DNA from 3 places in the Blautia sp. MSK18_10 genome. Region 2 is predicted to be linked to each of the others. Evidence: riboswitches for the same ligand, from Rfam matches in the RefSeq annotation. Region 2 holds a riboswitch; each other region holds the start of a gene.
The links. A riboswitch is a leader RNA that binds a small molecule or an ion and turns the genes downstream of it on or off. The one in region 2 is predicted to bind cobalamin.
Positions count from the first base shown of each region.

Region 1: another riboswitch for cobalamin. It lies ahead of nikB (nickel ABC transporter permease); the one in region 2 lies ahead of LI074_RS03260 (sirohydrochlorin cobaltochelatase).
Region 3: another riboswitch for cobalamin. It lies ahead of LI074_RS06950 (leucine-rich repeat domain-containing protein); the one in region 2 lies ahead of LI074_RS03260 (sirohydrochlorin cobaltochelatase).

Region 1 covers NZ_JAJCGT010000043.1:10,635-12,907, forward strand. Annotated here, with positions in the region: gene nikC (nickel transporter permease) at 1-396, opposite strand, end outside; gene nikB (nickel ABC transporter permease) at 397-1,335, opposite strand; cobalamin riboswitch at 1,533-1,726, opposite strand; gene LI074_RS14310 (DUF4832 domain-containing protein) at 1,890-2,273, opposite strand, start outside.
Region 2 covers NZ_JAJCGT010000004.1:31,793-34,065, reverse strand. Annotated here, with positions in the region: gene LI074_RS03260 (sirohydrochlorin cobaltochelatase) at 1-859, opposite strand, end outside; cobalamin riboswitch at 1,061-1,237, opposite strand; partial or broken gene hisI (phosphoribosyl-AMP cyclohydrolase) at 1,435-1,749, opposite strand; gene hisB (imidazoleglycerol-phosphate dehydratase HisB) at 1,840-2,273, opposite strand, start outside.
Region 3 covers NZ_JAJCGT010000012.1:211-2,483, forward strand. Annotated here, with positions in the region: cobalamin riboswitch at 707-909, shown strand; gene LI074_RS06950 (leucine-rich repeat domain-containing protein) at 1,113-1,931, shown strand; gene LI074_RS06955 (adenosylcobinamide amidohydrolase) at 1,976-2,273, shown strand, end outside.

The DNA.
Region 1 (2,273 bases), on a different contig from region 2:
CAGCATACCGGCGATTGCGATTGCAAGCACCAGACCGGGGAAAGAGATCATCATATCTGCGATACGCATGATCACACCGTCCACGATTCCTCCGAAGTATCCGGCGATCACTCCAAGAAATGTACCGATCACAAAGATAACTGCCACCAGACATAAGGTCATAATCAGAGAAGTTCTGGTTCCAAAAATAACTCGTGATAACAGATCACGTCCCAGCTTATCTGTCCCAAAGGGATGTGCAGAACTTGGAGCCTGAAGTGATTCCAGCATCACTGCATCCAGCGGGTCGTAGGGTGCGATCTGTGGGGCAAACACAGCCACACCGACTACGACCAACGCCAGTATCGAAAAAAGGGTAAACTGCTTATTTTCTTTAAATACTTTCGCTAACTTCAATTATCTATCCTCCTTAAGTCTTGGATCCAGATAAGTATAGGACAGATCCACAAGCAGATTGATACACATATACAGAATAGCGATCCACAGTACATATCCCTGAACCAACGGATAATCACGGCAGGAGATTGCTTTGACTGCCATATTTCCCATACCCGGCCAGTTGTAGATAATCTCAACGACTGCAGTACCGCCAAGAAGACTTCCCAGGGAAAGTCCAAGCAGAGTTACCAACGGAAGCATTACATTTGGAAGAACATGTCTCCATAAAATCACACGCTCCTTAATACCTCTCATACGTGCACCTGTTACATAATCCTGATGAAGTTCCTCCAGAACCGCACTTCTTACCTGTCTGGTATATTTTGCAGACATGGCAAGAGCCAACGTAAGTGCCGGCAGGACCATCGCTTTGAAATCAGTGCTTCCTCCTGCTACATTCACCCAGCGAAGCTGTACACCGAAAATACTCAGTAAGATCAGGCCAAGCCAGAAGCTTGGTACGGATACCCCGATAAAAGTAATTCCTCTTACAAAGTAATCCGGGAATTTGTTCTGATACACTGCTGCCAGGATTCCCAGCGGAATGGAAATCACGATCATCATAAGCAGTGCCAGCAGAGACATCTTCAGGGTTGGCCAGAAACAGGATACAAGTTTCTGTACCACCGGCATCTTAAAGGAATAGGACTGTCCCATATCTCCGGTGAGTACACCCTTCAGCCAGGTTCCATACTGTACAAGAAAGGGCTGGTCAAGTCCCAGCTCATGCCTTGTCTGTTCCAGAAGCTCTGGTGTGGGAAGATTACCGCACTCTGTCAGCATGATCTCAGCCGGATCACCAGGAGACAGATAAGTCAGTCCAAAGGTCAGAAAACTGATACCAAACAGGACGATCAGAATCTGCAGAAATCTTTTCCCGATTTGTTTTTTCGTCAAAATAATCTCCTTCCTACATCTTTCGTGAATTAAACCAATACCGGAAATGTTTCTGATTACTTTTACTCAGTAACATGGGGAATCCCCCCATAGGGGTTAATTTTCAGGCAAAAAAATAGCCCGCAATATGAAAACATCATACATACGGACACAAAATGACATGAAAAAATTATGCTTCCTATCTACCGTAAGAATCATTCCTATCCCAATTGCAAGCAGTTCTCCTGACTTAAGTTCATCACTTCGAAATCGCCTTCCCGGACCAACTTTAAAATCACATGGTCCAGTGACATTTTTCATTCCGAAGCTCCCTCTTACAGTGACGGGATCGTACCGGACTTACACCGGTTTCTCTATTAATCCTTGCGGAACTTACAACGACTGGTTCAAAACCAATAAATGTTATTTAATTTTTACTATAATATTATAGAATAGTTTTTTTTACTTTGTCCAGTAATTAGCAAAAAAAATCAGATTGTATTCAAAAACATACAATCCGATTTTTTTATTCCTTTTACTGTAACAGATAAACGAATCATTTTTATTCTTCAATATTATTTGCTAAAAAGATAATTTTTCCCTTCGTTATAAGTTCCCTTCATTGAAAGTCGAACAGCTAATTTCCCAGTCATCGGATCTTCAATACCTATACTGATCTTATATTTCTTTCCGGCCAGTGAGATCATCTTTTTTACCTGCATTCTTGTTTTTGTCTGTAAAGTTTCTTCCGGCAGAAGTGATTTTAACGAAATGTCAACCGCTTCTTTTTCAAGACTATTTCCATCCTCATCTTCTACCAGAACCCATACAGGCCAGTCTTCATAAAATGCTGCAACTCCATCATTCTTCCATTTAAGATTCAGGCTGACATACCCCGGCATCTGAATAAGGCTTGCTTGCGAAATCCACAAACGATATCCCATGCTTCCTAAAACTTT
Region 2 (2,273 bases):
CAAATCCAGCTTCCTTGCAAGCTTCATCTGTGATTGCCTGAGCAACTGCTTTCTTGTCATCATTGATCACTGTAGCGTCATCACCAACTTCACCGAGCATTGGCTCTGCAATTGCAACAGATTCAAATTTGTCTTTGTATCCATCAATTGCCTCTGTCATTTCATCATATTCTGCACCATGCATCAGATGTGTCGGCTGTACAACAAGATTCTTAACACCGTTAGCTACTGCACGGTCAAGAGCCTGCTGCATATTATCGATTACTTCATCATCTCTTGCCTGTACATGGTTGATGATGATCTGTGCTGTAAATGCACGTCTTACTGACCAGTCCGGATATGCTTTTGCAAGGGCATCCTCGATTCCTTTGATATCCTCTGCACGGCTGTCGTTGAAGGATGTACCAAAACTTACTACAAGAAGTTCATTCTCACCAATCTCATCCTGGTTACGAGGATCATCTTTGGAAGCATCACCTGTGTCACGTCCAAAGTATTCAGGGCTTGCTTCTTCACCTGTTACCAGTTCTTTCTGAGCATCTGTAAGTTTGTCCCATGCTTCTTTTGCTGCTTTGCAGTCTTCGTCAGTTGTGTCTGTTCTTTCCTGAACATAAATCTTATCGATCAGGGCACCAACTTCGTCTGCGGCTTTCTGATCATCATCAGAAGCTTCTGTTGTATCATCAGATGCTTCCTCTGTATCTGCTGCATCTGCATCGTCTGCAGCTGCTTCTGTGTCATCTGCAGCCTCTTCTGTTGCTGCATCATCAGATGCAAAAGCAACTGTACCTGTTGCTGCTGTCATGGAACAGGTCATGGATACTGCCAGTAATAAGGCTAACATGGATTTTCTTTTCATTTCGTTTTTCCTCTTTTATTTCTCGTATTTCCGGACAATTGTATGCACAAAAAAGGCAACTGCATATTCTGCAGCTACCGCTTTCCCATAAATACATGGTTTATATGTACCAGATATATCTGTAATTTCCGATTCTGTCTGATTCATTTAATAAAAGAGCTATGTATCGTTATGAGAATACAGGTTCTGTATACCGCAGACCTTAAATTCTACGCCAAGGCAGTTCTCCTGACTTCGATCATCGCTGTTTCTCCCTTCCCAGTTTCCCAGTGGTTTCTGAAAAGCAGCTCCCATACACAGTGACGGTATCGCTCCGGATTCTCACCGGATTCTCTTTTGCACATCAAGTACGATGCAACCTTTGCGTTATAACATTGCACATATTCAATTCGGATATTCTTTTTTTATCACATTTTAACAAAAATGTCAATACAATTCGTGTATATTTTCCTTTAATGTTTGGCATTAGTGTTACTGTTCACTCCGTTCACAGTAACGTAGCCAAAATTCATTCCAGATTGCCTGCGGCAATGGAATTTTGGCTTGTATGTATATTATCGCGTTATTCATTACACTTCTGTCAGGGCTTTGAAAAAACAGGTTCTGTTTCCGGTATGGCAGGCTGCACCGATCTGCTCTACTTTAGCAAGGATCGTATCATTGTCACAATCCAGTGTAAGGGATTTTACAAACTGGAGATGTCCGGATGTGAGTCCCTTCGTCCAGAGTTCATTGCGGCTTCTGCTCCAGTAAGTCATTTTACCTGTTTCAAGAGTGGTATTAAATGCTTCTTCATTCATATACGCCAGCATCAGCACTTCGTTTGTCTGATAATCCTGGGCTATAACAGGTACCATTCCATCACTGTTTAATTTAAAATCAGACCATGCGATGCTGCTTTTTAAATTCACTGTATTTTCCATTTTCTGTCTCCATCTAATTTATTGATTGCCATAAATCATTTCGTAAATTTTCAAATTTTACAAACTGCCCTTGGTAGACAGAACATCTGTGATCCTTGGATCATAGGATGTGGCTGCGTCCAGTGCTTTGGCAAAACTTTTGAACATTGCTTCTGCTACATGGTGATTATTCCCACCTGCCAGAACCCTGATATGAAGATTCATGCCACAGGCATAGGAAATGGCATAGAAGAACTCTTTTACCATTTCCGTGGACATGTCACCGATCCTGTCTGTGGTAAACTCTGCATCCCATACAAAGTAAGGTCTTCCGGACAGATCAATCGCACAGAGCACCAGGGATTCATCCATGGGAAGGATGCAGCTTCCATAGCGCTTAATCCCCTTTTTGTCACCAATTGCTTCTTTTAATGCAGTTCCCAGAACAATTCCTGTATCCTCGATGGTGTGATGGTCATCCACCTGAAGATCACCATGGACTCTGACACTGA
Region 3 (2,273 bases), on a different contig from region 2:
TCATCAAAAATCGTATTGTTCATTTAATTCCTCCTTATTATAACATTTTCCCAGAGCTTTGAGAACCTCCAAAACAACCCTTAATCAACCATGAACTGTTTTATTCCCACCTCCCGTTCAGGCAAAGCCAACGGGCAGAATGTTATAATATTCAGGAATGTTTGCTTTACCATTATAAAATTTAAATTATCTTTGTGAAAATGTCGGCGAACGCCAGAGAAACCCGTTATGAACCGCCAGACCTGGCACGGGTGATATAAGATTTTCACTATAGTCTATAGTTTAAAATATGCTGTTCAAAAAAACAAGTACTATTTCACACGTTACTGTTCAATTACTGTTCCAAAACAAAAAACATTACCTGTAAAATCAAATCCCCACACATCCAATAACCAGCGCAGGGAAAGTGTTTCTTTTCTGTGCATTTGCAGGCATCTTAGAGATTCTTAGGCGAAAAAAATCTGCGTTATGAGCCGGCTGCTTCACGTGTCTGAGCGAAGCCTGCAGCGGAGCGAGTTTGACAAGACGGCTCATGCTTTTAGCAGATTTTTTTCGCCTTAGAAGCTCTTAGATGCCGAAACCGCACAGAAAAGAAACACTTTCCCTGCGCGTCCCCTCCCTGATTTTGTCTCCCCCTCAAAAAATTTGTTGTCTTTTCTCCAAAAAAGTGTATAATACGTATAATACAATTTAATCGAACATTCATTGACAATTACCGGTTTTTAGTTCTGTCAGTCACGGTATAGAAATGTCGGACTTTCAGCTAAGAGGGAATCAGGTCAGAATCCTGAACAGTCGTGCTGCTGTATACGTGCAGCCATATCTCATATCCATTGCATCGTTATGCGAGAAGGAGAGACATGGCGTTACTGCGTGAGTCAGAATACCTGCTATAAACTGCCGCCATTAACTACACGCAATAGGAAATGGAAGGGTGATCTTCTTTAGTGTTCTCTTTTTTACAGAAGTATCATCCTTACATATGTTTTCTCTGTTCCTTTTAAGGAATATAGAACACCGGCAGTTATTGGTACCTTGTTATTTTTATCATAGTCCATACTACTCCCATGCAGAGAAAACAACATTGTCTATCAGCAAAGGAGTATTTTTTTATGTCAAATTCTCTGACACTTACGCGTCGTAACTGCGGACAGTATATTGAGAAGAATATGGAACTTCCACAAAACTGCCGCTCTATCTCAGCAGAAACCTTTTTTAACAGACCTGATATTCGTTCTGTGGTATTTCCCTATGAAATGGAACAGATTGGAAACAAAGCCTTTCAGGGATGTTCCCGGTTAAGCAGAATAGAGCTTCCTGAACATCTGCAAAAACTTGGCATAGGGGTATTTTCAGACTGCATTTCTCTGAAAAAAGTCAAAATTCCCGCCAGCCTTACCAGTATTCCAAAAAATGCATTTAACAATGGCCGAAAACTGAACAGTCTGGAGTTCGCCCCGAACAGCAAACTGACATTTATCGGTCCGAATGCCTTTTCAGAATGCGCTACTCTTACGGAAGTTGTTTTCCCTGCCTCTCTGGAAGAAATCGATGACAGGGCTTTTTATAAATGTAAGAAACTGAGTTGTATTTCTTTTCCGGGGGGGGATTTAAGGGTTATCGGAAAGCAGGCTTTCTATTTCTGCGGAATGGATTCGCTGCAGCTGCCTGATTCGCTGGAAGTCCTTGATGAGAGTGCTTTTTTTAAGTGCTGTAATCTGACCTCTGTGGTGATTCCGCCCAATGTCAGATACCTTGGAAAATGGATCTTTCATGGATGTAACCGCCTGCAGTATCTGGAGATTCGCCATGATCCTGAATTTATCGGGGAATGGATCATCAACAAAGCGGCTACGATCCGCTGTTATAAAGGTTCTAAAGTAGACAGATACTGCCAGCAGTCAGGATTCAAAGTAGAATACTTTTCCTAATAACAACAAAATCTGTATTGAACAGACAAAAAAGAGGAATGTTTATGAATGATACTTTTACTTATTTTCAAAAGAAGGGATGTACTGTTTTTTCTTTTCCGGGAAAAACAAGGGTTCTTAGCACCAGTCCTCTTAATGGCGGGATCACTGCTCATCTCACGCATGCTTTAAATATCAACTGCATGAATGGTGCCTATGAATGTGAAATGCTTGGAAACACCTATGAGGAAGACCTGAACATTCATACAAAAGAGCTGGGAATTGATCCGCAGACAGCAACCGCACTCAGCACAGCGGCATGGACTGAACTGTGTGCTGTTGAGAAAATCTGTTATCAGGAGT